One region of the Bartonella sp. AC62GZZY genome, then DNA from elsewhere that is predicted to be linked to it. Evidence: predicted binding sites of a transcription regulator. Region 1 holds the regulator's gene; the other holds the start of a gene.
What was found. The regulator LexA, encoded in region 1, represses DNA repair genes until DNA is damaged. The targets are predictions, from matches to a motif close to TGTTCNNNNTGTGTTCNG.
Positions count from the first base shown of each region.

Region 2: a site for LexA is predicted at 11,104-11,121, ahead of ruvC (crossover junction endodeoxyribonuclease RuvC). Genes of this name have one in related genera too.

Region 1 covers NZ_JBHIQN010000001.1:231,006-246,231, reverse strand. Annotated here, with positions in the region: gene ACFIML_RS01115 (septal ring lytic transglycosylase RlpA family protein) at 1-422, opposite strand, end outside; tRNA gene ACFIML_RS01110 (tRNA-Lys) at 952-1,027, opposite strand; gene lexA (transcriptional repressor LexA) at 2,275-2,979, shown strand; gene rimO (30S ribosomal protein S12 methylthiotransferase RimO) at 3,478-4,791, shown strand; gene ttcA (tRNA 2-thiocytidine(32) synthetase TtcA) at 5,331-6,206, opposite strand; gene rpsD (30S ribosomal protein S4) at 6,472-7,089, opposite strand; gene murI (glutamate racemase) at 7,260-8,087, opposite strand; gene ACFIML_RS01080 (RNA methyltransferase) at 8,080-8,916, opposite strand; gene sfsA (DNA/RNA nuclease SfsA) at 9,166-9,882, shown strand; gene map (type I methionyl aminopeptidase) at 9,875-10,705, shown strand; gene radC (DNA repair protein RadC) at 10,723-11,517, shown strand; gene ACFIML_RS01060 (DUF3126 family protein) at 11,563-11,775, opposite strand; gene ACFIML_RS01055 (alpha/beta fold hydrolase) at 12,384-13,157, opposite strand; gene ACFIML_RS01050 (DUF192 domain-containing protein) at 13,154-13,666, opposite strand; gene ACFIML_RS01045 (cold-shock protein) at 13,927-14,502, opposite strand; gene ACFIML_RS01040 (ABC transporter substrate-binding protein) at 14,828-15,226, shown strand, end outside.
Region 2 covers NZ_JBHIQN010000008.1:58,953-74,178, forward strand. Annotated here, with positions in the region: gene ACFIML_RS06310 (YebC/PmpR family DNA-binding transcriptional regulator) at 321-1,067, shown strand; gene tolB (Tol-Pal system beta propeller repeat protein TolB) at 2,110-3,435, opposite strand; gene ACFIML_RS06320 (cell envelope biogenesis protein TolA) at 3,468-4,952, opposite strand; gene tolR (protein TolR) at 5,060-5,512, opposite strand; gene tolQ (protein TolQ) at 5,528-6,241, opposite strand; gene ybgC (tol-pal system-associated acyl-CoA thioesterase) at 7,970-8,410, opposite strand; gene ruvB (Holliday junction branch migration DNA helicase RuvB) at 8,645-9,739, opposite strand; gene ruvA (Holliday junction branch migration protein RuvA) at 9,753-10,367, opposite strand; gene ACFIML_RS06350 (OB-fold domain-containing protein) at 10,381-10,533, opposite strand; gene ruvC (crossover junction endodeoxyribonuclease RuvC) at 10,547-11,062, opposite strand; partial or broken gene ACFIML_RS09425 (DUF1465 domain-containing protein) at 12,461-12,609, opposite strand; partial or broken gene ACFIML_RS09430 (DUF1465 domain-containing protein) at 12,808-12,911, opposite strand; gene ACFIML_RS06365 (DUF1465 family protein) at 12,931-13,449, opposite strand; gene ACFIML_RS06370 (OpgC family protein) at 13,631-14,773, opposite strand; gene ACFIML_RS06375 (thiamine phosphate synthase) at 15,139-15,226, shown strand, end outside.

The DNA.
Region 1 (15,226 bases):
CGAGCATAGCTAGGTAAAGGCATTGTAGGATGAGCGGCAGTCAAAAGATTCATGTCATAAATTTCACCATTAGCTGTTAATCGTCCATGAAAGTCTGAACCATACCATGATGCCTCACCAACACGTTTATAAGTTGGATCATTTTGAGGATAATACCACTTTCCTTTTATTTGATAAGGTTTACCAACAATCGCTCGTCCACGCTTTTTTTCTTCCGATTGATTTTTCTTATTGGAGACTTGTTGAGGTAGTACAGAAGTGTTTACGTTAATTGGTTTATTATGATAGGAATCTTTTATTGAAAAATTCATAGTTTGGCTTGCACAACAAGATACCAGTGACTGAGAAATGACAATCATAGAAAACAATTGAAGTGTTGGTTTAATCATAAAAGTAATTTTCTTTTTTCTATTTGAAGGCATCTATTCAGTCCACTTATTTCTGTTAAGTAATACTGTAAAAACCACATCACGCTTTTTGTACGCAACGGAAGAATTTACGTTTTTTAATGATTCCCCTCGCGTATATACCACTCTTAAATTGGCTTCTTTTACCAAGAAATTAACGTATTGTTAACTTTTTTATGGTTTTCATACGAAATAAATGTACTATAGTAGATGTTAAAAAGATTAAAAGTTAAATAAATCAACATCTTATAGAAAATTCATTTCATAATATTAAAGTGTGAATAAGTGGTGATTTTAGCAACTGTTTTGCGAATCATGTAATGTATTGAGTATTAAAAAACCACCTATGGATTGAGAAAATTAGAAACTATATGTGCTGCCAACGCAGGTACAACCCTATCCGTAAGCTTAAAGCTCTTTTTTGTTGGGAAGGAGACAGCATAGCATCGCTCTATTCCAAAACAGCTGATAGAAAATGACAGACTATAGAATCAAAACAAAAAAGATTCTTAAATTTTTATAGCCTATTGATATTACTTAAATTTGGTGAGCGCGCAGGGATTCGAACCCTGGACCTACTGATTAAAAGTCAGTTGCTCTACCAGCTGAGCTACGCGCTCCCACACAAGCTATCTAGTTTGCATACTATGTAGTTTGCAGAAAGTGAAGGGAACATACGGTTGACTTTCCATTTGGTCAACACCTTTTGGAAAAAATATTATTATTTTCTGCAGTTATCAATAATTTTCCGTTTTCGCTCCTTTACTTCATCATTGTATAAGTACTTTTTAATCTTCTTTTTGAAGTTTCAATAAAGGAAAAATTTCACTGCAAAATATTGCATAGATTCGAAGCGTTAAAATTATGAGAAATCCCCCCTTCCCCTCACATGGGTTGTTGAGCATAATGGGTAGAGAAGAAAAATACCTTTTATTATAATATTATTTTTATATTTTAGTGTTCAATTTTCAAATATGAATACAGATTTATAAGATAATATATTGATTTATAATAATTTATCATTTTTTACTTGAGTGAAAATTCTCAAATACTGTAAATTTTTCTCATTTCAAATCTTTTTTATATTGAAACAATAAAAAGCATTTGCTCGACCAATAAAAGTGAGGGAATAAAACTATATAAAAAAAGAAATGAAAATGATACTTATGCCTTCTTTCAATAACTAAAAATTATCGAAACATTAAGGGGATAGCAAAATAGTATGATAGTGTTAGCACGTTTGATATAAAAATGCGGCAATCCAATAGATTTTATATTATTCATCACAAAATCTTGATGAAAGCAAGCACATTGAGAGATACTTTTTTAAACAAATGTACCAATGAGCGACAATAGCATTCTAGAGGGATGACTTTTATTCATGCACAATGGCTATATAATGAAAGCCAATTTATTCTATAAAATAAAGCAGACATAATAATGCAAAATGATTCTCGATACACCTTGAGTGATCAGTTCTATTATTGACAATAATGTTTTCTAATTCACTTTTTATATCAGAAATTACAAGATACGTATATATATTTTTAAAAGAGAAAGATACCACTGATCATAAACTTTAGTGTCGAATAATTCAGTTTATTTCAGAGCTATAAAATATTTTTATATATGATGTAATATTAATGTATTTATATAATGTATAAATAATATTTTAATAATGTTATTAAATAAATAATTTTATATTTATAATACATTAAATATAAATAAACATATTAACTTATTAAATTCACTTATAAGATCAAAAATAAAGCAAATAATTTTGATTTAGCGAAAAAAACTTGCATAATTATTATGTATACACGTATTTTTACTTTATTCCTTTTTATTATTTTGATTGGAACATTGAATGCTGACATGTAAACAATATGAGTTACTCTTGTTTATTCACAATCATATAAAAGAAACAGGAGTTTCTCCTTCTTTTGAAGAAATGAAAAATGCATTAGAACTTTCTTCAAAGTCTGGTATTCATAAGCTTATTATAGCTTTAGAACAAAGAGGTTTTATACGTCGTTTGCCCAATCGTGCGCGTGCAATGGAGGTGATTCGACTCCCTGAGAAAATAACATTTAACCTTTCTTTAGCACGTAAGATTTCTCCCAGTATGATAGAAAAAAATAAAAGAGAAATATCAAAAAACTTGAGTAATTTTGAAGTAGAAGAAAAAAAAAATACCACCATTCCCATTATGGGACGCATTTCTGCGAGCGTTCCTGCTTCTGCTATACTGCAACAAACAAGCACACTTTCTCTTCCACACGATATGGTTAATACAGGTGAGCACTATGCACTAGAAGTTAAAGATAATTCTATGGTGGAGGCTGGTATCCTTGATAAAGATACGATCATTGTGAAACGCCAAAATACAGCAATATCAGGTGAAATTATTGTCGCGTTTATTGATAAAAAAGAGGCAACATTAAAACGTTATCGACGCAAAGGAGCCTCTATTGCATTAGAAGCTGCGAATCCTCACTATGAAGTACGTACATACAAATCCGAGCGTGTAGAGATACAAGGCAAGCTTACTGGACTTATTCGTAAATATTAAATAACAATAATATTAAATAACAATCGCATTTTATATTACGCTATACATACGCCAATAAAATACAGTAAAAAAAACCGTTGGACATTTTTAATATTGTGCCACAAGAAATTGATTTTCTTCTCACTCCTCAAAAGACATCCTCCCCCAATCTGATCTGAGAATAATTCAGATTCTTGTTGAATGAATTCTTTTTTCCCTTCCCTTTTACGCGCTTCACTTACGCAAGGCTTGATAAGTAAGCTTAGAAATATTCATTACACGCTCTAAAGTACTGAATGTTTTAAGGAGTTTGCTTTATATCATCGCTCTCAACGATGGTATTTTACAGTATAATAAGATAAAATCATATGCATGTATAAAATCACGTAAAATATTGTAGAAAAAAATCAAATAAATTTGTAACAGATTGTATTGCATATGTATAAAAATAAAGAACATTTTTTCTTTTTAAGCCAATAAAAGAGTCATTCAATTGTTCATAGTCATTATAGGATTATTATGGTTGCACCTCGTATTAGTTTTGTCTCTCTCGGATGCCCAAAAGCACTCGTAGATTCTGAGCGAATTATTACACGCCTTCGCTCTGAAGGGTATGAGATTTCACGTCAACATCAAGGAGCTGATGTCGTTATTGTGAATACCTGTGGTTTTCTTGACTCGGCAAGGAGAGAATCATTAGCCAATATTGATGAAGCTCTTAAAAAAAATGGAAAAGTTATTGTAACAGGGTGTCTTGGTGCTGATCCTGATGCTATTCGCCAAACATATCCTAATGTATTGGCTATTACAAAACCGCAAGCTTATGAAAGCGTTATAGAAGCTGTTCATACAGCAATTCCCCCTGTTCATGATCCTTTTCTTGATTTAGTTCCTCCCCAAGGTATTCGTTTAACTCCTCGCCATTATGCCTACTTAAAGATTTCTGAAGGATGCTCTAATCGGTGTAGTTTTTGTATCATACCTACTTTGCGTGGTGATCTCACTTCACGTCCCATCAGCGATGTTCTTCGTGAAGCTGAAAAACTCGTGCAAGCGGGTGTAAAAGAACTTTTGGTTATTTCACAAGATACGAGTGCTTATGGTGTTGATCTTAAATATCTCGAAAATTCTTGGAAAGATCGTACAATCAAAACCAAATTCTTTGATCTTTGTCGCGAATTAGGCGATATGGGTATTTGGGTACGTATGCATTACGTTTATCCTTATCCCCATGTTGATGAAGTTATCGAACTTATGGCTGCAAAAAAAATTCTTCCTTATCTGGATATACCTTTTCAGCATGCATCACCGACTGTTTTGCGTCACATGAAGCGTCCCGCACTTATGGAAAAAACAAACCGTAGAATTGAAAAATGGCGAAAAATATGTCCAGATCTTACTTTGCGATCAACATTTATAGTTGGTTTTCCTGGTGAAACGAATGAAGATTTTAATATACTTCTAGAATGGCTAGAAGAAGCAAAAATTGAACGCGCTGGGTGCTTTAAATATGAAGAAGTAAAAGGAGCTGCCGCAAATGATTTGGGATTAAAAAATATTCCTGAGGAGGTGAAAGAAAACCGCTGGCATCGTTTTATGGCAAAACAACAACAAATTTCTACACATCTTTTAAAGAAAAAAATTGGAAAAAGACTCCGAGTGCTTATCGATGAAAGTCAAGGAAAAGTTGCCAAAGGACGTAGTCAATACGATGCTCCAGAAATAGATGGTGTTGTCCATATATCATCACGACGTCCACTGCGTGTTGGTGAATTTGTCACTGTTAAAATCGAACAATCGGATGCCTATGACCTTTATGGTATAGCAGTTTAAAAAATTAACTCCCTCCCTATCCTCAATGATGAAGATTTCTATTAGCATCGGTTTGTAAAAAGATCAGCTACTCACAATCGAACTTGATCACTTATATAGCTTACTTCATGAGAATTTACGAGCAATCTTTGCTCTGAATGTTTGCTATACACTCCCAAAATACCAAGCAGTTATATATTCTCTTAATTTAATACCTTATAAATGAGCTTTAAATGACGGTGACGGCGGCGCAAAAGAATAAAATCCACAAGGTTTCCCATTTTTAATTAACAAAAGAGCAAATCGACAGCCGTATTATTTTTTCATTTTTCATATTACGACAGTCATTGGTTAGTGAAAGGAAACTTTTTTCAAGAGTGTTTTATGCACACAAGAATTTCCTTTGTGATATGCAAACGGATGTTTTTTATGGATGCAATATAAGAGAATTTGAAACAAAACAATCTGACGATATTTAAATGAAAAAAATAAATTATCATTATAAATAAGTCTCTTATCTTAAACTCTTTAAACTTATTTTTTTTAATATCTAATTTTTATTAACACGTTTTAAAATCAAAGAATTTCTTATCAAGCAAATGACTTGGGCGCACATTTGTTAAAGCGCGAATCATCGTATCTTTACGTCCTGGCATTTGTTTTTCAATGTTTTTCAGCATTTCTTTCATTGCATTACGTTGTAACCCATCTTGACTGCCGCAAAGATTACAAGGAATAATTGGGAATTGCATTGCTTGAGAAAATTTTTCCATATCTTCTTCAGCAGCATAGACAAGAGGACGTAATACAAAAAGATCACCTTCATCATTTTTAAGTTTTCCAGGCATAGCGGCTAATCGACCACCATGAAACAAATTCATGAAAAACGTTTCCAAAACATCATCACGATGATGACCTAAAACTAATGCAGAACAGCCCTCCTCACGTGCAATGCGATAGAGATTTCCTCGTCGTAAACGAGAACAAAGGGAACAATATGTCTGCGTCTTTGCCAATTTATCTGTAACAATGGAATAAGTATCCTGATATTCAATACGATAGGGAATTTTATAAGAACTTAAAAAGTCTGGAAGAATATGTTTCGGGAATCCTGGTTGTCCTTGATCAAGATTACAAGCAAGAATTTCAATGGGTAAAAGACCACGCCATTTTAAGTCTAAAAGAAGCGCTAATAAACCATAAGAGTCTTTTCCACCCGATAAAGCGACAAGCCATTTTTTTCCCGTAGAGAGCATAGAAAAATCATCCAAAGCCTGCCGCATATGACGCAAAAGCCGTTTGCGCAATTTATTAAATTCTACGCTGGAAGGAGCAACCCGAAATATTGGATGACATTCATCTGCTTCTCTTTCCAAAAGATCATCTCTCTCTTCGTTTTCCTCTATTGCCTGATATTCAACTGAAACATCATTCATAATACCATATCCTGCACAAGTAATAGCTCGTTTTGCAAAGACAGAAACAAATATAAAGTAAACTTACATTTATGTTTTTTGAATTTATAAAATTAGATACATAAAAAAGAAATGGAACTATATAAGTTTATCGCTCTAAAACATAGCAATAAACTTAATATAGAACCATTCACAAAAAACACTTGTTAACTTCAAAGATTATAAAAAACACACTATTTTGAAGTTATAATCACAGAAAGAGGAAAACATGTTTCCTCATAAAAAATTATCGAGAATAAAATTCAACAACCAAATTAGGTTCCATTTGCACAGCATAAGGAACATCTGCAAAAGCAGGAATACGTGTAAAGGTTGCTTTCATCTGTTTATGATCAGCTTCAATATAATCAGGGACATCACGTTCTGCCAATTGTACTGCTTCTAAAACTAAAACAAGTTGTTTTGATTTTTCCCGAACCTCAATAACATCACCAGGCTTACAACGATAAGATTGAATATTTGTACGCCGCCCATTTACGTTAACATGACCGTGGTTGATAAATTGACGAGAAGCAAAAATTGTAGGTACAAATTTTGCGCGATAGACGACAGCATCCAAACGTGACTCTAACAGACCGATAAGATTTTCACCAGTATCACCCCGTCGACGAGCGGCTTCTTCATAAGTTTTATGAAATTGCTTTTCTGAAATATCTCCATAAAACCCTTTCAGCTTTTGTTTAGCGCGCAACTGCACCCCATAGTCAGAAAGTTTTCCTTTACGACGCTGTCCATGCTGACCTGGACCATAATCACGACGATTGACGGGAGATTTTGGACGACCCCAAATATTTTCTCCCATACGACGGTCAATTTTATACTTTGTTGTTTCGCGTTTACTCATCGCATTTCCTTTAAAATAAAACACGAGATCTTAAGACCCCAAGGAAACGCGCCCTCCTCTGCCTTTAAATACTAAAGACTGACAGAATACCTTAACATATCAATATGCAAAGTTATCCACGGGACACGTCAATTAATGCCATTTTCTTGAAAGAAAAAGCTGGAACAGTTCTATTGATCTCGTATCCCAAAGTCAACTCTTTTCATGAGCTTTAAGCCAAATCCTTTTAATAAACGCTCCGTTGAAGAAGTGACTTTTTTTGATGTTAGCAACACAAAATCTTGATATTTCTTTACAGGTTGCTGCTGTATTTTTTCCGACAATGGCAATAATGATCTGGTATGTTTAGCGATAGCCTTTGCTGGATCAATCCATTTAACGGACCATAAAGCTTGTTCACGAAAGAAGCTAATCAAAAAAGGATAATGTGTGCAGGCTAAAACAATAATATCAGTATATTTGCCATTTTTTTCCACAAAACATGGCAGGATTTCTTTCTTTATCTCTTTCGAATCGATAGATTTTCCCCGTAAATAATTTTCAGCAAATCCAGCAAGCTTTTCACTTCCCACAAGCTGAACATGACACTGTCCAGCAAAAGAGTTGATTAATTCATTTGTATAAGCACGTTTAACTGTTCCAGGGGTTGCTAATACGGAAATAAAACCAGATTTCGTCTGTTCAGCAGCTAATTTAATTGCAGGAACCGTTCCTACAAAAGGAACATGAGGAAAATTTTGTCGTAAATCTGCCATCATCAGTGTAGAAACAGTATTGCAAGCAATGACACATAAGGCGGGATTATAACGTGTTAAAAGATTTGTAAAAATCTTTAAAATATGGTCTTTCAAAACATTTTCTTCCCAATTGCCATAAGGGAATCCCGCATCATCAGCCACATAAATAAATTGCCTTTCAGGGATAAGAACACGCACTTCCCTTAAGACAGTTAAACCACCAATACCACTATCAAAAAAAAGAACAGGCTGTTCATCCATCAGTTTTCACACTTGTTTGTAATTTTTTACGGTCGCGCTCTTTAGGTGCTCCACTCCCCCTTGGATATTGTGGTGAAAAATAATCCAGTGAAGATATAACGCCCCGCAATAAACGAACCTCAGGTTCACTAAAGTTAGCACGCGTAAAAACAGAGCGTAAATTTGCAAGCATCACTTCTTTGCGTTCTGGGGGTCTAAAATATCCACGAATATCCAAAGCCTCTTCTAACTGAGATAAAAAACCATGAAATATTGTTTTATTTGCAGGTTCCATCTCTGCGGCACGAAATGCCGTATCGCTGACATTCTCTAGACCTGTTTTCATCCATTCGTAAGACATTAAAAGAACCGCTTGCGCAATATTGAGAGATGCAAAAGCAGGATTAACTGGAAAAGTGATGATTTCATCAACAAGACTGATTTCATCATTTTCTAGTCCCCATCTCTCTCTTCCAAAGACAATACCTGTCTTATGTCCGATACTTTCACGCTGACGTAATACGCTTGCTGCTTCGACAGCACTTTTTACAGTTTTAAATCCACATCTTTCACGCGCTGTTGTGGCAAAAACATAGTGTAAATCTGCAATTGAATCACGCAATGTATCAAAAATCACAGCGTTGTTAATGACATGATCAGCTTTACTTGCAGCAGCTCTAGCTTTTTCATTTGGAAACATTTCTCGAGGATTGACTAATCGAAGCTTAGAAAGCCCAAAATTCGCCATTGCCCTTGCGACCATACCAATATTTTCAGGAAGCTGCGGTTCAACTAAAATAATAACGGGACCATTTGTTAAATTTTCACGATTCTTATTCGTTCCTGCCATCAATACTCCCTAATTGCACTTAACTTATGCTCCATTCGCTGTTTTTTTAAAAGCAATCTTCTTCAAAGTACACCAATGCTTGTTAATAATAAATTTTAAAAGCCATTCAAAGTAGACTATGGAGTTTATACAATTTATATAAGATATCGTAACATTTTTTACATTAATTTTATCTTGTTTAGTAGGTGACAACTCCTACCCGTCATAATCTCAGTTGAATTATGAAATCATAAATCCTAAAAAAGGAATATGTATTTTATTCCCAAACTTTTTCCTGCAAAGCTTATCCGTCGTTATAAACGTTTTCTTGCGGATGTTAAACAAGATGATCAACATGTTTTCACCGTGTCGGTCCCTAATACAGGATCAATGCTTGGATTAACAGCTTCCAACTCCAATATTTGGCTTTCATATCATAACAACAGCAAGCGAAAATATGCCTATCAATTAGAAATTGTTGAAACCGATAATACTTTGGTTGGCATTAATACCACTTTACCTAATAAACTCGCACTAGAAGCAATTCAAAACGGATTACTACCAGAATTAAGTGGGTATAAAACAATCTTAAAAGAACAACGCTATGGGATACAATCACGAATTGACTTTCTTTTACGTGATGACATTCTTCCTGATTGTTACCTAGAAGTTAAAAATGTTCATTTTATTCGTCAAAAAGGATTAGCAGAATTTCCTGATACAGAAACAAAACGTGGTGCACGTCACCTTGAAGAACTTATAGGGGTTGTACAACAAGGAAAACGAGCAGCTATGCTTTATATTATTCAACGAGAAGATTGCTCAGCTTTTACAATTTGTCATGATCTTGATCCACTCTATGGACGTAAGTTTGATTTAGCATTAAAATCAGGAGTAGAATGTTATGCTGTAAAGTGTCATGTAAGTGTAGAAGGCATTTTTCCGATTCAGAGAGTGAAAATAGAAAACAGAAGAAACAATGACTGAGTATATTGAATATAATGAAATACCTTTAAAATTTAATGGGAAAATCCGCATTTTTGATGATTATGCTTTTGCTAAAATGCGTGAAGTTGGTCGTATTGCTGCAGAATGCCTTGATGCGCTTACGGATATTATTAAGCCAGGTGTTACTACGCAAGAAATTGATGATTTTGTATTCATTTTTGGTGCTAAGCGAGGAGCTCTTCCTGCTGATTTAAATTATCATGGATACAGCCATTCATGCTGTACATCCATCAATCACGTTGTTTGTCATGGTATTCCCAATAAAAGACCCTTGCAAGAAGGCGATATTGTGAATGTTGATGTAACCTTTATCCTTGATGGTTGGCATGGAGATTCAAGTCGAATGTATCCTGTTGGAAAAATCAGACGTGCTGCAGAACGCCTTTTACAAATAACCTATGAAAGTCTTATGAAAGGAATTGCTGTTGTTAAGCCTGGAGCAACCACAGGTGATATTGGTGCTGCTATTCAACAGTATGCAGAATCTGAACGGTGCTCAATTGTGAGAGATTTTTGCGGACATGGTATCGGTCAGCTTTTTCATGATGCACCCAATATCCTCCATTATGGAAACCCTGGAGAAGGAGTCGAATTAAAACAAGGTATGATGTTTACAATTGAGCCTATGATTAACCTTGGTAAGCCACAAGTTAAGATTTTATCTGATGGTTGGACTGCCGTTACCCGCGACCGCTCTTTGACAGCACAATATGAACATACGATTGGTGTCACAAATGAGGGGTGTGAAATATTTACACAATCTCCTAAAAATATTTTTTATATTCCCAATTCGTATACCTAATGCACTGTAGAGATGTTATGGCTAAAAAATTAAATCAAAAGGAAGATATTCAAAGTAATCACTTTGCATTAACATCAAGTTTTCCACTCATCCCAGTATCTGAAAGAAAAAGTAAAGAGCCTGAGAAAAACACACAGCTTCATAAACATTATCAAGGACATCGTGAACGTCTTCGGAAACGCTATTTAAAGTCAAAAGGAAATGCAATTGAAGATTATGAATATCTTGAATTATTGCTTTTTCGCACAATCCCCCGCGCAAATACAAAACCCATAGCTAAAAATTTGATAGCACGTTTTGGTTCATTAGCTGATGTATTGGGAGCTGATATTCACCGGCTTCAAGAAGTTCAAGGATGTGGTCCCGCAACTGCAATTGATTTAAAAATTATCTCAGATGTTGCTGGACGTCTTGCTCGTGCACAATTATTTAAACGCGATATTTTTTCATCATGGGATAAAGTGTTAGCTTATTGTAAAGCTGTTATGGCTCACGAAACCCGTGAACAATTTCGTATTTTATTTCTTGATAAGAAAAACGGCTTACTTGCTGATGAGGTGCAACAAACTGGAACTATTGATCATACCCCTGTGTATCCTCGTGAAGTTATTTCTCGAGCTTTAGAGTTATCCGCATCAGGATTGATTTTAGTCCACAATCACCCTTCTGGCGATTCCACACCATCTGACGCAGATATAACAATGACATACAGATTAAAAGACGCAGCAAATGCATTAGGCATTACTATCCACGATCACCTTATTATCGCACGAAATAACCACACGAGCTTTAAAGCATTAAAGCTTATATAAACCTTATAGGATGAAAAAAGGCTTCATTCAACAATGAATAACGAATCAATTTTCTAAATCAATATCTAATATAGCCATTGAAAAATTATAGGACAGCTCATCTTCATCTTCATCTCGATAAATAATACCTAAAAACTCATCCCCCATATAAACCTCACAAGAATCATCTTTCTTAGGCCGTGCTTTGACGTGCAATGCTGAGTTTTGGAATATATTTTTTAAATAATTATTAAGTTTTTTTATTTCATCAGCATTCACTATACTCTCCTATTTTTTGAGACAATTAAAACAATTGCGTGTCATGCAAATAAGACACACCTATGATTCTATAAAGTTAGTAAAAAAGCTTAATCTGAATATTCACTTAATATTACATATATTTACACTGCTTTTTATACATTCATAAAAAACTTCTACAAAAGGAATCCTCATTATTAAATATACCCGTATAAATTAAAAAACGGCAGAAAATTGTATATTTTTAATAATTTTACTTTATTTCTAATTTTAGCATCTGCATTTACAGATTCCTATTCGGGAGAAAAATTGATCAACCATTTATAGTTTTGTTCCTTCTATAAAAAATTCAAAGAACAAAACTTTTTTATTTAAAGCTACAGTTTTTAGCAAAAAACATTATTATATCATTAAAAAATAATTCTTTTTAACGACTTTTTAAAGTAGATATTGTCTAACCTTAGAAGAATTACATCTCTAAAAAATATACAAAATAAGCTAATAAGAGTTCATTTTTCTCTCCATTTTTATAAGAATTCATTTCATAATGGGAAATTTTTAAATAAGCTTTCAGTTTATATAGAAGAATATTAGGTATTTTTGTAAATACTAAAACCTATGAAGAATGCTTATTTTATAGGATAACGAGAAAGAAAATCGATAACTCCTTTTTTATAAACTTTATCGCCTACAGCAAGCATATGATCACGACCAGGAATTGATAAAGCTTCACCATAAGGCAACAAGGCTGCTAATGGCTCTGCAGCGCCACCAATTTCATCTAATGAACCAACGGCAACAAGTGCAGGTTGTTCGATTTTGTAAATTTCAGATGCCGTTAACTCCTGTTTTGATGTGATAATACAAGCAGCCAGAGCACGTCTATCGCTTTTCGTTTGATCAGCAAATTTACGGAACATTAAACCGCGCGTATTGGTAATGGTAGAAATATCTTCCGCTAAAAGAGCTTCAGCCACAGGCTCCCAATTTCCTGCTCCCGTTACCATACCAATACCTAAACCACCAAAAATAACGCTGTTCACATATGTTGGATGCAAAAGAGCCATAAAAGCACTAATACGAGCTCCCATAGAATATCCCATAACATGGGCTTTAGATAACTCTAAATGCTGTAGTAACTTTATCGCATCACCAGCCATAGCTTGAGGTGTATAAAAAGCAGGATCATAACTTTTAACTGAATCTCCGTGACCGCGATTATCAAGAGCAATAACACGATATCCTGCTTCCGTGAGAATACGAAACCAACCTGTCGCATACCAATTCACCCGTGCAGAAGATCCAAAACCATGGATCAACAAAACAGGAGCGCCTTGCCCTTCTTCTCGATAAGCAAATCGCAAACCATCATATTCAAAAAAACGAATATCTTCAGCGGTCATTTTTTATTGCACTTTCCACAAAGTACAGGATGAATAACACGTTGCCCTTTTTGTATCTGTTTTTCAGAAACTTCACCAGCATTAACTTCAAGTGCAAAAGCTGCAGGAACTCCTGATGAAATAGTGTTTGTTGAAAATGGAGAAGTATTTTCAATAATCGATACAATAATTCCCTCAGAGTTTAAAAAAATCATATCTAAAGGTAAAGGTGTATTTGCCATCCACATAAAAAACTTCTGCTCATCTCCCGATAGATAACCTTTTTGCTGCTTAAAGAGCATTGCACGATCGCGTGGAAAATCAGTCCGATACATTAAACCAGCTGCTGCTTGAGATGGTGTAAAAGCAAGCTCTACCTTATAATAAATCGCACCTTGCTTTGTATGTATTTCTAAAGGAATTGGATGAACGGGAATCTCTATGGGCTTCTTTGCTAAAACAACATGCACGTTTAACATAAAAAGTATCGCCAATAAAATGACATGCTCTTTTTTAAAAGGCTTTAACATTCTTGTCTCCACCACAGAAAAATTTCAAACTTTGTTTCTAAAATAAAAAGTGCTAAAAAATCAAAAAAAGAGAGCTGTTTCCTTGTTTTTTTCTTTTTTTTCTCAACACAATAGGCGCAATTTTTCCATTTGGTTTATCGATTCACGAGAGTCATATTTTCTTGAAATATATTTACCTCTCTAGCTTTTTATGCAATAATTACCTTTAAAAAACACAGAAAACATACTGATTTTACTAGTGAAATTCAATGCATAATAATTTAATGCGTAGAAAAAGGAATACCTATATCTGGATAAATTTCTGCTGTCATTAAACCTTTTTCCCCTTTTCCAAAACGCACAAGAACAACTTGGCCCGAACGAAGCTCTGCTAAACCAAAACGGCGCAACGTCTCCATATGAATAAAAATATCTTCTGTTCCTTGTCCACGGCTAAGAAAACCGAAACCTTTATCACGATTAAACCATTTAACAATTGCACGTTCTAGGCCACTTTCTGGAGTCACAACAACATGGGTACGGGCTGGAACTTCTGATGGGTGAACAGCTGAAGAACAATCTATGGATTTCACCTGAACGCACTTTAATCCTCGTTCAGTTTTTTCCACAGCACAAATAACTTTAGCTCCTTCCATCGCTGTTTGAAAACCATCCCGTCGCATTACTGTAACATGCAATAATATATCGGGAAAATGAGGTAAATCAGGTACAATAAATCCATACCCCTTACTACCATCAAACCACTTAATGACACCACTTATTTCAATAATCTCTCCACAAGCACCTATACTCTCCTCAGATAGGGAACAATCCTTTAATGCATCCTTACTCGTCATAATAACGTGATCCTGTAGCTTTTATAAATTGTACGATATTGATTCTCTAAGTTTAAGTAAACATTGCTCTTGTACCAACACGCAAGTCCCAAGATAAGATTTCCCCATATTGTCGTATCTTCTATGTTAACATCAGAGAATATCAACATGAATATTTATAAAACTATTTGATTGTACGCTTTATATATCTTACAAGGAATGCCCTACAAAAGAGATCATATAAAAGGTTTTTTTACATAATGATATTTTCATTAATGTGTAACTTGCATGATGAAGAAGTTCAATATAAGGTGCAAAAACGACAATTCAATTAAGGAAAATGCGCATGCAATTGAAAAAAATCCTTACGACAATCACAGCATTCATGGCATTTACAGCAAATGTGTATGCAAGTGAACCTATCAAAATTGGTGTTTATCTTCCATTAAGTGGTCAAAATGCATTTGGAGGTCAGCTTGAAATTAGAGGTATAGAATTAGCCCATAAAAAAGTTCCAGAAATTTTAGGCCGTAAAGTGGAACTTGTTATTATTGATAATAAGTCTGATAAAGTAGAAGCAGCTAATGCTGTTATGCGTTTAACAGCAAGTGAAAAAGTGAGTGGAATCATTGGCAGCTATGGCTCTTCGCTTTCGTTGGCAGGTGGTGAAATATCTGAAAAAGCAAAGACTCCAACCATTGCAACGTCCTCAACGAGTCCCCTTGTTACACAGGGTAAAAAATAT
Region 2 (15,226 bases), on a different contig from region 1:
CACTCAAGAGCACTGGAACTTTTTATATGCTTAGGTCTCTCCAACCACTCCTAAAACAAAGCGCGGCATGGAATAAACCATTTTGCTATGAAATTACATTCTGTTATAGCGTTATTTTTGCTCAACGACAAGAGATCTCTCTTGTAATGATCCTCAACTAAGGTCTCTTTACCTTTAAGATGAATTTTCTTATAAAGGGTTTATTCGATTATTTCACCTCATGCTGTGGCACATTTATTCTGGTGGGATGCGAGCTTTATCGCCTTAAATTCTAAAAAGTGTCCAACTGGAAAGAAAGCCCTCAAACAGGAAGGAAAACTATGGCAGGCCATTCACAATTTAAAAATATTATGCACCGTAAAGGGCGTCAAGATGCTATGCGCTCGAAAATATTTTCTAAGCTTGCGCGCGAAATTACCGTAGCAGCAAAACAAGGTGCTCCTGATCCAGCCATGAATCCACGTTTAAGGCTGGCTGTTCAAAATGCCAAAGCACAATCGATGCCGAAAGATAATATTGAACGCGCAATTAAAAAAGCGTCAGGCACCGATGTCGAAAATTATGATGAAGTGCGCTATGAAGGCTATGGGCCAGGAGGCGTTGCCGTCATTGTTGAAGCTTTAACCGATAACCGCAACCGCACTGCTTCAAATGTGCGCGCCGCCTTCACAAAATCAGGAGGAGCCTTAGGGGAAACAGGTTCTGTAAGTTTCATGTTTAATCGGATTGGTGAAATAATCTATAAGCCAGAAGCAGGAACAGCCGATAACATCATGGATGCAGCAATTGAAGCCGGTGCTGAAGATGTACAATCAGAAGAAACCGGACATCATATTACCTGTGCATTTGAAGATATTGGTGAAGTTTCAAAAATGCTTGAAGCAAAACTTGGTGAAGCAGAATCGATTAAAACAATTTGGAAAGCCACCACCCTTGCACCAATAGATGAAGAAAAAGCTTTATCTGTTTTACGACTGATTTCAACATTAGAAGAAGATGATGATGTGCAAAATGTTTATGCCAATTTTGATATCAGCGATGAGATTTTGGCAAAATTATCTGTATAATTTCCATCATTTGCACAAGCCCTCTCTTCATTCATGAGGGCTTCAAAAGCATTTGTCACCCCTCCTATCCGCACAATAAAAGCCCCGCGTCAATAGCGGGGAAAATCTGTCTGTACAACAAGAAACCACAATCAATTCCAGAAAACATAATCCCAAAAAGAAAAGCATACACAAAACTCTGTAGTCTCACGCCTTTCTTACATGCCCAAAAGATTATCCCTATATTCCTCTCTATTCGATCTTGTTGTTCTTTAAGATTAACCTCCCCGCCTTCAAGTGATGAAAATGATCTAGCCTGTAAAAAATTCGAATTTTCTTAACGTATTCCTATGACGAAGCACCCATGAAATTCACTTTAAACTTAAGACTCAACAAACATGCACTCCCCTAAATATTCGCCACACACTTAAAAACACTTAGAATATATCAAGAAGGTTTATACGTCCTATATCCCCACACCTCAAAGGGCAGTGTTTTTACAACATCACAGAATAAAAATAAGCAAATGGAAAGCCAGAGCTGATTGTTTAGCAAAGTATTGTACAAAAAGCCAGTACATCTCTCTAATCTGTTGCGGATAAATTTTTGACTTTATGGCATTAACTTTATGACATCGTATGTTTTTAAAATAACGTCATTTATCTTAAAATCTGTCCTTTTGCTCTTACCGATCAATCAATATTCAGACCTAAAACAACCGCGTACTCGAATAAAATACATCAGAGAGCAACAGCCCCCTGACAAGACCAAATTCTTCACAAACAAAATTGAAAAGGAAGTTTAAAAAAATATATATAGCGACACTTTTAATAAAAAGTTGAAATCTAGAGACTTCAGAATTTTCGACTCTATTTTTTCAAGGTATTGTTTTGAATTTTTTAAGCATTTTCCCCCAAGGAAATTCCATTATCGATCAACAACCGTAGATGATAGATGAAATCTACATAAATCCCCATGCCCACTATAACCAATTCCTGCTTTTAAATAATTAAAAACTATTGAGACTGTATTCCTTCTATATTCTGTTTTTAAGCATTTTGTTTTACTGTATATTGAGCAATGGCGACCATGCTGGATCCGAAGCATCATTGGGTGTAGGGAGTTGTCGTTCATTGCGTCCGGTAATGTCAATCGTATAGATTTTTGGTCCCATACCGGGATTTTTGCGAAAGAACATCAGCACACGACCATTGGGGGCCCACGTTGGTCCTTCATTATGAAAACCCGTGGTTAAAATTCGTTCTCCTTGTCCATCTGGGCGCATAACACCGATAGAAAATTGTCCGCTTAATTGTTTTGTAAAGGCGATATAGTCACCCCGTGGAGACCAAATAGGTGTTGAATAACTCCCCTCGTTTGAAGAAATACGTTGAATATCACTCCCATCTGCATTCATTTTATAGATTTGCGGCTTTCCGCTACGATCTGAAGAAAAAACAATTTGTTTGCCATCCGGTGAATAAGAAGCAGAAGTATCAATAGCAGAAGTTGTTGTAAGTCGCGTCATCGTACGGGTTCGTAAATCCATGGTGTAAAGATTGGCACTCCCATCATTTTGTAACAAACTCATGATGACTTTTTGTCCATCAGAAGAAAAACGCGGAGCAATTGTCATGTTATTAAACGTTCCAATCAACTCTCTTTGCCCCATTTCAATTTGTTGGAGATAAACATGAGGTACTTGATTTTCCTCATAAGCCATATAGGTCAATTCTTGTCTTTTTGGGGAAAAACGCGGTGTAAGCACCAATTCACTTCCATCGGACATATAAATCAAATTTGCTCCATCTTGATCCATCATGGCTAAGCGTTTAATGCGTGCATTTTGAGGTCCTGTTTCATCGATAAAAACAATTCTTGTATCAAAATAACCACTTTCTCCTGTCATCTCACTATAGATCTCATCTGCAATTATATGGGCCACACGCCGCCACCGTTCTGTCGCGGTATAAAAACGCCGTCCTTTCAGTTGTCGCTCTCCAAAAACATCCCATAAACGAAAATCGACTCTCAATCGTCCATCGATTTCTCTCATGACTTGCCCCGTCACCAAACCTTGCGCTTTTATTTTCTGCCAATAAGCAAAATGCGGTTGTTTATTAGGACTAGAAGTGTTTTCAACAAAATTTGCTTTATCAAGCGGTAAAAAAAGCCCCGACCGTTCCAGATCGGCTGTCACCACAGCCGTTATTTTAGATCCAATCGAATCATTGGAAATAAAGTCTGTAATTGCAATGGGAATGGGATTAAAATCAGCGCTTGAAATCGTCCCTTTCAATTGCGCATAAACCAATGAAATATTTGAAAGCCACAACCCACAAGTGACAATAAACCAAGCAAAAACTTTATATCTCGTTATAGTCATCATGGAATGCGTCCTTTCGTTAAGCGATTTTTTTATCATCTTATTTCTTGGAGGGGATCAACATTAAAGTCAAAACCTTGCCCCCACAGGCCATATTGATCACGTGGGAGATCTGCATAAGGTTGGCATGAAAAAACAGCCGCGTATACCTGCCTTATCATAATAGCTTGTTGACTCTCAAGACCGCTTACAGGATCAATGATAGGATCACCCACAACCATTCCTTCACGGTCCAAATAAAATCGCAACCGCACGACCGGACGATTCTTTAAATCGCCACCAAGCGCTACAAGTTTAAGCTTCTGTTGAATACACCCCCCAACAATATTGACCAATGTTTGTGCCATTTTTGTGGTATCATTAATATTTTTTCTTGCACCCAAAGCTTCTGGTGTATGAGAACGTTTTGCTCCTCCTCCTTGTGACCGCGCACGATTGAGCAAATTATTTTCCTCCATGGCCAGAATATCTTCAATGGTCTGTTTCTCTTGGTGTTTCTTGCTAAGCTTTGGCGTATTTTGATTCAATGCCGCCTTATTTTTCATTGTAGATTCTTCGTCAAATTTTGGTTTCAACTGTGGAAGAAGAATTTTTTCTGGAAGCACAATTTTGGGAACTTGATGAACCACCTGCTCTGCCGGTACTTTTTGTACCGTTGGAGTCAATTCTTTTGGCGATACCATCTCTTCATTTTTGTGCAAAGGCTTAAGCGCAGTCTCGGGTGCATCCTCCGGCACTCTTACAGGCATCTCAGGTGCAAGCTTTGGCGCATCTTCCGGTACTTTCAAAGGTATCTCAGGTGCAACCTTAGGCTCATCTTCCGGTACTCTTACAGGCATCTCAGGCACAATCTTAGGCTCATCTTCCGGTACTTTCAAAGGCACCTCAGGCGCAAGCTTTGGCTCATCTTCCGGTACTCTCACAGGCATCTCAGGCACAACCTTAGGCTCATCTTCCGGTACTTTCAAAGGTATCTCAGGTGCAACCTTGGGCTCATCTTCCGGTACTCTCACAGGCATCTCAGGTGCAAGCTTTGGCGCATCTTCCGGTACTTTCAAAGGTATCTCAGACGCAACCTTGAGCTCATTCTCTGGTTCTTTTGAAATCTCTTCTGTTTTTGCTTCTAATAATTCTGGTTGTGTAAGTTCGGATGTGGATGTTTCCGACGTACTTTCGCTTGTTGGCGGCGGTGTTGTCTCAACGGGGAGCAACTTTTCCTTTGGTTGAAATGGTGCAAGACTATCTATTTGTCCCTCTCCAATATGGCGTGCATCTTCTTTCTCTTGTGGTTGCATAGTTGGTTTTACGGCAGGGATTGCGCGGATAGGAGCCTTCACGGCTCCTTGTTGAGAAGAAAACTCGTCCACCAAAGGAGCAAGAGTAATGGGAATTGCTTCCAATGGTTGTGGTAAAGAGAAAGAGCTTGTAAACTGAATAGCTCCCCAACTGAGAAAAATGACATGGACCACAAGGGATAAAGCCAAGCCTCGTTTCATACTATGATAAGAGTCTTTGTTCATTCTTTATGCCTTATTTACGCCTTACATTTTTTCATTTTTAATCACTCTATGCTCTTTTAAAAAAAAATTAAGAACAACCGGTTATACGCAATTTTATTACTTATTATTTATTGTGCTAAACTTGCTAACGCAACTTGAGAAAACCCCGTTTTTTGAATATCCGCCAGCAGTTTTAATACTTGTTGATATTCAACAGTTTTAGCAACACGCACAAAAACCCGTTGATCTTTTTGTGTAGCATCTGCTTCCAGAAGAGTTTTCAGGTGTGTAATCAGGGCCTGCGACGTTTCATAATAATCTTGATTAATGGCAAAGCGCCCTTGCGCATCAAGTGAAACCGTAAGAGGTGTTTTTTGAGCTCGTACGGGACCCGCTTGACTACGAGGCAAATCTAGAGGAACACCGTTCACTAAAAGGGGGGCAGAGACCATAAAAATAATCAACAAGACCAGCATGACATCCACAAAAGGAGTGACATTGATCTCACTCATCAGTTGGCTTCGTGAATGATGCCGCCTACGTGTATTTTTGCGAGAAGAAGAAGCAACAGAAACGCCCATGGGATAAGATCCTTTTTATAAAGAGGAAGGTGCTGTGCGTGTTTCATCAATACGCCGCGATACAATTGTTGAAAATTCATCAGCAAAATTTTCTATTTGTGCAATGATGCGCGCACTTTCATGAGTCAACTTGTTATAAGCAATAACAGCTGGAATTGCTGCAAACAAACCAATAGCGGTTGCCAAAAGCGCTTCTGCAATCCCTGGCGCGACAATGGCAAGTGATGTATTTTGAGAAGCTGAAATAGAAAGAAAAGACTCCATAATACCAATAACTGTTCCAAAAAGTCCGATAAAAGGTCCCGCAGACCCCAGTGTCGCAAGAAAACTTAATTTTGATTCTATTTTTTCACTTTCACGTCCCAGCGTCAAATCCATAGCCTTATCAATTCTGCTCTGCAAACTTTTCGATGTATGGGTCCCTTTTTCAAGAGATTTTTTCCATTCAACCATTGCTGCCATAAAAACTGCAGATATACTATTGGTACGTTGACTTTTACATGATGCATAAAGATCTTCTAGCGCTTTGCCAGACCAAAATGTGCGTTCAAACTGCTTTATTTCACGCCGTATTCTCCGATACGTAAAAATTTTATCAAAAATAATTGCCCAACTCCAGATGGAAGCGAGCAGCAATCCGATCATAACACCTTTCACGATCCAACTCGCTTGCATAAACAAATGCAACATTCCAATTGTTTCTGGATTCGTTAGTTCACCATGCGGCATAATTTTTGTCCCTCTAAATGAAAGATGCATTTTTTTAAATTTTATAAAACAGATTATTTTATATTTTCTAAATTTAAGTAAAGACTCTAGTCTCACATAAATCCATGCGCTAAAACAAGACTTGTTTCTTAACTTTCCTTAAAAAGTGATGACGAGAGATATCCCTCAATGCACATCCCCCTCATTTCACAACAGCATTTATGAAAAATATAACGATCAGGGCTTCTCCATAAATGCTATAAAAATAAAAGATATAAAAATGCATGATATTAAATCTATTATGCACCACCATCTTTACGCTTATGAAAAGAACGCTAAATCATCATACGCGTTTCCAGCTTAAAATACAGCGATAAGTCTTAGCACTTGAAAAGATTCGTAAGAGGTATTTTATTTCTTTCTTAAGTGTTTTTGTATCCACTCACCAACTCCGCTTGTGACATGTAAGAAAATGTTTTTTATTAATTCGCGGCAATAGAGCTTGAAAAGAAAAAATTTTACAAGTTTCAGAATTATCTGAAAGTGACAACGCAATGAATTATCATTGTAAATAAATATGTTATCATCATAAAAGATGACGCTTTGCCTCAGGCTATTATTTCTCTCATTTTCCATCGAATTGAATACGGGGTACATCATCGGGCACAAAAAACGACAATAAACCACCCTACAACACCTCACAACAATGCGCCTCACCCATGCACCCCTACGACGTCCTATGTAATCTAGTGTAAGTCTCATGTAATCTCACTGTATTGTGAATTAGCCCCTTTCAATGCCTATCATCTCTCTGGCACCATGGTATAACGTACAAGCTTCTGTGACATGAAAAAAGCCTTTTCACATTTTTACTTCATCAAAACCGGCTTCTTCGCTCTCTTTGCTCACTTGCGATATTTGATCGTTATTGCATTGCGAATGATCCATAAGGAACATTTTTACAATTTTTTCAATGATTTATATTGTTCTCTTATGATGTGTAAGCAAATGATTTTAATTGTTTCAACATGAACAGATTTGAAATGAAAGTATTTTATTCTATTCCTATTAGGGTTTGTGCCCATGATAAGTGATAATTTATCTTTCTAAGTCAATACATTATATAGAATAATATGCTGTTGAAACTTTAAATGCAAAAATGCATTTCTGCTTTGTATACATTGATCTCTCACTCATTCACTACGCTTAGAAGCGCACATAAAGTCATGCATGATGGATAGAAATGGATGAAACACGCGCTCTTGTGATGCCAAATGACAATCCAGTAAAAAAACAAATCAAATTGCTTAAAAACACCCTTTGGGTGTTTTGAGACAGTTTTCGACCTAATAGCTTATTATCACTTTATTGCAATATGGTGCTGGGTATGTGCATTTTTATAAAAATAAATCTTAATCCATTTTTATTTCTTTTTATATTTTGTACTTTTTCGCTGTTTTCTGATGCCAACAAACCTTTCTTCAAAAGAAAGAAAATATCTTGAGTTTATAGCAGAAAATGGATGATGCGACATTGATTTTGAATCATAACATGGATGAGGTGTGTTTAATTTTGTGAGATATTATCTTCAATTTATTGTAGTTATTGTAGCAGAGGTGCTTTCTTTTGCTGTATCGTGTGACCTTGTTGGAAAACATTTAGGCTATGATAAATGTATAGTCTTAGATTATAGATTACTTTATATCTGCTGATCTCTCCTGAAACTTGCTAATTCAATGAATCACACTTTTAACCAAGCATTTTTGCAAAAAGTTCTTTGGGTAAACGTCGCGGTTTTGCCTCCTCATTAATCAGAGCAATTTCAACTTTGGCTGTTACCAACGTAGTCATCTCATGCAAAATAGATTGCTCCATAAAAAAGCGGGCCCCTTGGATGTGATTAACACGTGTTTTAACGACTAAAAGATGATCAATTTTAGCTGGTCTTGAAAAATTAATTTCCATATGACGAACAACAAAAAACAATTTTTCCCCCTCACCCCCTGCTGCTAACATCTTATTATTAAAACCGGTATCCCGTAAAAACTCTGAACGTCCTCGTTCAAAAAACTCAAGATAACGCGCATGATAAACTACACCGGAAAAATCTGTATCCGCAACATAAACGCGGACCTGAAAATTATGAAAAGCACTTGTATGATTTCTCTTGAAAGGAGTCACTTCTGTCATCTACTTCACGTCCCATAAAATCATTGAATAGAGCAAATTATTTATAGATCAAAAGATTGAACACATTTTTGTGTTGATGTTATGAAAAGCAAAAGCACAAAATCCTCAATCTTTCCAAATCTTTTTGGTCAGAAACTGCTAAAACAAGCACATTTCTTGTATTTATAACCTTGCGATACAATATTCACGCAATTTTTTTAAAGAAAATGTCTTATTTTTTAAAAAGCGAATGACTTAGTCATCTTCTCCATCCCATAAAGTCGTCTGAAGTGATGAATTGTCTTGAGCATCAGAAAGTTGAGAACGCCTTTGTATAGACGTTGTAGAGGCTGGAGCAGAAAGCCCTAAATGGCTCCAAGCCTTTTCACTCAGAATACGTCCACGAGCGGTTCTTTGAATAAACCCTTGTTGGAGCAAATAGGGTTCAACAATATCTTCAATGGCATCGCGTGGTTCTGATAAAGCAGCAGCAATCGTTTCAATCCCCACCGGTCCCCCTAAAAAAGTTTCCGCAATCAGGAGCAAATAGCGACGGTCAAGCGGGTCAAGCCCAAGATGATCCACTTCAAGGCGCGAAAGGGCTTCATCGGCGATTTTTTGGTCAATTTGTTTTGCCTGTTTAACCAGAGCAAAATCACAAACGCGCCGTAAAAGGCGTCCAGCAATGCGAGGCGTCCCGCGTGCTCTGCGTGCAATTTCATGGGCTCCATCATCACTGATCTTGACAGCAAAAAGTCGTGCATTACGCTGAACAATATATTCCAATTCTTCTATCGTATAAAAATTGAGACGAATTGGGATTCCAAAACGATCTCTCAGCGGTGTGGTTAAAAGTCCCAAACGTGTAGTTGCCGCCACCAAAGTAAATTTAGCCAGATCAATTTTAACCGAGCGGGCAGCAGGCCCCTCACCAATGATAAGATCAAGTTGATAATCTTCCATTGCTGGGTACAGAATTTCCTCAATTGCTGGATTTAAGCGATGAATTTCATCAATAAACAAGACATCACGTTCTTCGAGATTGGTCAAGAGGGCTGCTAAATCTCCTGCTTTAGCAATGACCGGCCCTGAAGTAGAGCGAAAATTAACGCCTAATTCTTTTGCCATAATCTGTGAAAGCGTTGTTTTTCCCAACCCCGGTGGTCCTACAAACAAAACATGATCCAGCGCTTCTTGCCGTGTTTTTGCTGCTTCAATAAATATTTTTAAATTAGCCCGTGCCGCTTCTTGACCAATAAAGTCATCGAGAACTTGTGGCCTCAAGGAACGATCTGGATCGTTAGGAAGGGGGGCGGAACCCAGAAGGCGTTGATCTTCATCTTTATGCATTGTTACCTTAATTTTAAGTAGGAGAAGAAAGCAATTTGAGACTATGGCGGATCAGCAGGGCAGAAGAAACAGTTTCGCCCTCAAGAGCGTTCATCGCAAGAGCAAGAGCGCGAGCTGCTTGCTCCCGTTCAAACCCTAGCTTCATCAATGCGGAAAGCGCATCATGCGCAGGTTGATTGGTTATCTCACGCTGAGGAACCGAAATAGTTTTGACAGCTTGTTCAAAGGGAAGTGTTTTACTTTTCAGTTCACCCACAATCCTTTCACTGACTTTTTTACCAACGCCCGGCGCTCGACTAATCATCGCAACATCATTTAAAGCGATAGCCTGAGCAAGTTCATCTGGCGATAAAGTCCCCAAGATTGCCAAAGCAACCTTTGCCCCTACTCCAGGAACATTTTGTAGAAGACAAAACCACTCCTGTTCAGCTCTTGTAGCAAAACCAAAAAGGCGAATTGCTTCTTCACGAACATGCGTTTCAATAAAAAGGCTTAACGCCTCCCCAACAGAGGGTAAAGAAGGACGCAGACGATTTGACACAAAAACAACATAACTCACACCATGAACATCAAGAAGAATATGATCATCAAAGATATGTTCAAGGGTGCCCTTTAATTTGCCAATCATGTTATCACCCCAATCATATCGCCATCCTTGCCTGATAAGATTGGTCAATACTCTGATAATGCATACACCAATTCAACACAAAAACAACATAACTCACACCATAAACATCAAGAAGAATATGATCATCAAAGATATGTTCAAGAGTGCCCTTTAATGTGCCAATCATGCTTCCACCCCAATCATATCGCCATCCTTGCCTGATAAGATCGGTCAATACTCTTACGATGCATACTATGACAAAGAGCAAGAGCAAGAGCATCAGCCGCATCACTGCTATCAAATTCAGCCCGTGGGAGGAGAACTTTTACCATCATATGGATTTGTTCTTTAGCCCCATGTCCAACACCAATAACCGATTTTTTCACTTTGTTGGGGGCATATTCAAAAACAGGAAGGTTTGCTTGCGCAGGAACCAGCAGCGCAATCGCACGCGCTTGCCCAAGTTTTAAAGTTGCTGTAGCATCTTTGTTGACAAACACATGTTCTACAGCGGCTTCATGGGGCATAAATTGATGCATAATCTCTGAAAGACCTTTGTGGATCTGACAGAGTCTAGAAGCCAGATCACACTGTGCATTAGAAGAAACCGTCCCTGCTGCAATAAACTGAAGACGATTACCTGCAACATCGATAACGCCCCACCCTGTACGCCGTAATCCGGGATCAATGCCTATAATACGAATCGTCTCTGCCATAAACTACAGTCTATACACTTTTCCCCCTTGTGAATAAAGACAAGACCACAAAGAAAACAGCAACCCAAGACAAAACCAGTAAAAAGATAATCATACCTCCAAATTTATACAATTATAACACGCAACGAACAGCATCTTTATGGTACATACTTTATGAAGCATAACTGAAATCAATCAAAACCATTCACACATCACAAGCAAGCACCCTCTAAAGCATAAAAATTCCCTTTCTATGGTCATATCCAATGCCATAACGGTTAAACATCGCAAGCGAGCAAATAGAGAATTCTGGATTGTACATTCATAAGTGTAAAGAGGCTATGCAATGGATGGTACACACTTTACGAAAACTTTTTACATTATAGCATGACGCCACCATAACAAGGCAACACGTTGATTTATAAAGATAATTAATTTTTTGTATGTTGCATAAGAATCCCGAATATCCTAAGATTTTCTCATTACAAATCTGTTTATCTTGAATCAATCAAAACCATTCGCTTACATATGAAACGTGGGATTGCCGTATAGAGTGAAACTGTACAAGACAGGACTAAAAATGCCTCTAATGAATTGTCTCAAGTTTCAAAGGCTGTTGCAACATTGGGGACTGGCAAAGATGATGATAGTGCCGGCTTTTTCCTTTGCAAGCATAAAAATGAGAGAGGCTCAACGAATGTGAATAAGAACTGAGAGGTGTTTTTGAATATACTCATCACACCACAATGACATTGCATAGAGAGGAACATTGTATGGGGGCACAGGGAACCCATGGGACATTCATTATATGGCACTTTATTTTGGATATTTTATTTTACACGAGGGAAAATAACTTCCATTCAAAACAAAAGAAGCCCAAAAACTGTAACAATGTGTATCATCCTCATTAACACACACTTTACAGCAGCTTTATAGGTATAAATTATAGAGCCATAAATAAATTGATGTATAAGCCCCCGCTCTATCTTAGAGCCAGATCATTATCAGAGCCAAAACAAAATCACACGATAGATCAACAGAAAGTGTTCCAGCTGCAATCAACAAAAGTCAATTTCCCACAAAACCAACCATACCCTATTCCATGCCATAATTCGAAATCAATACCTATCCCTCTCTCAGCTATAAACTCAAGATATTTCCTACGCTCAAATAGAAATTAGGTAGAAAAAAGCACTCTAGATTGGTTTTCGTTGTGAAATTTTGGTTGTAAAAAATGGATATACTGTTCTAAATATCTCAAGAAAGAAGCAAGGAGCTATTTTTCTCAGAATGCCCAAAAGCTGTTTTCAGTAATTCGATTTATTTTTCCACTGGATTATCATCTTCTAAGGTACAGGAGGCCGCTTATTGACCAAAGCGCTTAAACTACAGCAGCATCTCTAAATGAAACAAAATGCACGCTTCTAAACGCAATGAATGAGAAATAAATTGGCGAAAAGTTTCTGGCAATTCATGCCAATAAAAGGGAAAAATTCCAATGTCGGTGTATGAAGTGACACTTTTACAATTTCCTTTTTTATTTGTTCTGATGATATTTCCCCTTCGCGCAAAACAAGGGGAGTACCTCTAAGAATGCCCAAAAGCTGTTTTCAGTAATTCGATTTATTTTTCCACTGGATTATCATCGTTCAAGATACAGTGGCCGCTTATTGACCAAAGCGCTTAAACTACAGCAGCATCTCTAAATGAAACAAAATGCACGCTTCTAAACGCAATGTATGAGAAATAAATTGGCGGAAAGTTTATGGCAATTCATGCCAATAAAAGGGAAAAATTCCAATGTCGGTGTATGAAGTGACACTTTTACAATTTCTTTTTTTATTTGTTCTGATGATATTTCCCCTTCGCGCAAAATAAGGGGAGTACCTCTAAGAACGCCCAAAGGCTGTTTTGAGCAATTCGATTTGTTTTCCTACTGGATTATCATCTTCTAAGGTACAGGAGGCCGCAGTTTCCCACCCAGCACGCAAATAGGTTATGCGCGCTTCTAAACGCAATGAATGAGAAACAAATTGGCGAAAAGTTTCTGGCAATTCATGCCAATGATGGGTTTCAAGTTCCAATGTCGGTGTATGAAGAGATACTTTTACAATTTCCTTTTTTATTTGTTCTGATGACATTTCCCCTTCGCGCTCTGCTCGAAGAAGAAGGAGTTGAGAAGCGATTTGCATAAGTCGTGTACTTAAATACATAGCCTCTTTCGCATAGATTGCAGAAACTTCTGTTGAAAGGGAACGTGCCACTAATTTCCCTTCTGAGTCAATGTATGCTGCAGTTTTTTCAATCAGCGCCATTGTTTCTTCATAGAGACGATTAAAAGCATTTTCAAAAGCATTATGCTCAATCATGATAATAGGTTCATCATATGGACGTTTATGTACGCTCACGCTTTTATACTCCAAGTATCAGCACAAAATCATACCCCTTAACGAACAGAGGATTAAAAAGTTTCTTTTATTGCTGTATAGAATGCTTTTTTTTTAAAATTGCTACCTCTTTTAAATCTTTTGCGCAACGCGCTTTTTATACTAAGGTTAACGCGCCAAACAAACACTATAGGAATGTTTTTTATAAACGGATCATTTTCCTTGAAAAGGACCACTGCCAAGATTGCCGTTTTTCACAATAATAAGCGACTCCAAATTGCAAAGCAATACCCGTTATTATTAAGAAGGTATCGGAAAAAACCGTTTCTGTCATCACTGTTTTTACAATTTGTCCAAACATCGCAAAAATGGTTCCCGTTACAAAGACCGGTAAACTATGTTTTCCTAAAATTGCTAAAGGATGTTTTGGAGAGACATAAAACCATTTATTGACATGTGGCAAAGAAAAAATGAGAAAGGTTAATGCAAGAACATGAAGTAAACGTGGCAAGCTTAAAAAGGTTTTATTAAAGTTCATCAACGGGGAAGACCAGCCAAGCCAGCCCAAAATGCCCCACCAGTTTAAGCGAACCCATAACAGCGCCAACAAGAGATACGCTGCCGCACAAACAATCCAAAAAGACTGAAACGCGATTTTTTTTCCTTGTTTAAGCGCTAAAGTACTGGTCAATCCTATGACAAATAAGAATTGCCAAGACAAAGGATTTAAAAACCACTTTCCCTCTAAAGGATAAGAAGGAGGAGCAATTTTATAAAATCCGCAGATAAGATACAGTGTAAAGGAGCCCAAAAGCAGCCATTTTGTCTGTTTACAACTCAAATAAAGGATAAAAGGCGCAAAAAACATCAAAACGATATAAAGAGGAAGAATATTATTATATCCCAACTGGTGCCCAAAGCTTAAGGTACTTAAAAATGCGATAACAGGCTCTTTAAAAAAGAGTCCTACATTGTTCATTGATAAAAGTTTTTCTGTTCGCCATAAGAAAAATGCCCCTAAAAAAAGGCTTAAAGTTACAAAAGTCGTAAAAAGATATGCACCATAGAGCTGCAGAGCTCTGTACCAAAGTTTTCGGATAATAAAAGCAAAGGATTTTTGCTGTAACCGCGCATGAAAGCTTAACCCCAGAGAAACCCCTGAAAGCAAAACAAATATTTCTGCACAATCAGAAAAACCGAAATTTCTATGAGTAAAAGACTCATAAATCGTTCCGGGAATATGGTTAATGAAAATCGTCAATAAGGCTAAAGAACGAAAAACATCAATACGTGTATCTCGATGAGAAGATTGTGTATTATACTCAAGAACACCTTGGTATTTCATCAGTGGACTCCCACACGTTGCAAACCCCTTGAAGTCCCATAAAAATGGTGCTTACCCTTATTGCCAACAAGCATGAACAGGATGAAATTTTAATTTTTAAGTGTCAAGTTTCATTTTAAGCGTTTATTTTTTAAAAGGCAAAAGTTTTTTAAAGGCAAAAGAACGAAAAACATCTATGTGTGTATCACAGCAAAAAGGCAACATATTATGCTTAAAAACACTCTCATTTCTCATAAGCAGGCTTCCACACACCCACAAATCCTTTAAATTACGTGAAAATGGTGGTCACTTTCATCGCAAATAAGCATAATAGAATGAAACTTTAATTTTTAAGCGTTATTTTTTCTAAGAAACAGGGATTTGACATGACACAACAAAAAAATAAACCAATTGATCCACCTCTTTTCCCTCAGTTGATTTTAACACTTGATGTTCGGCGCAACACCCCACAAA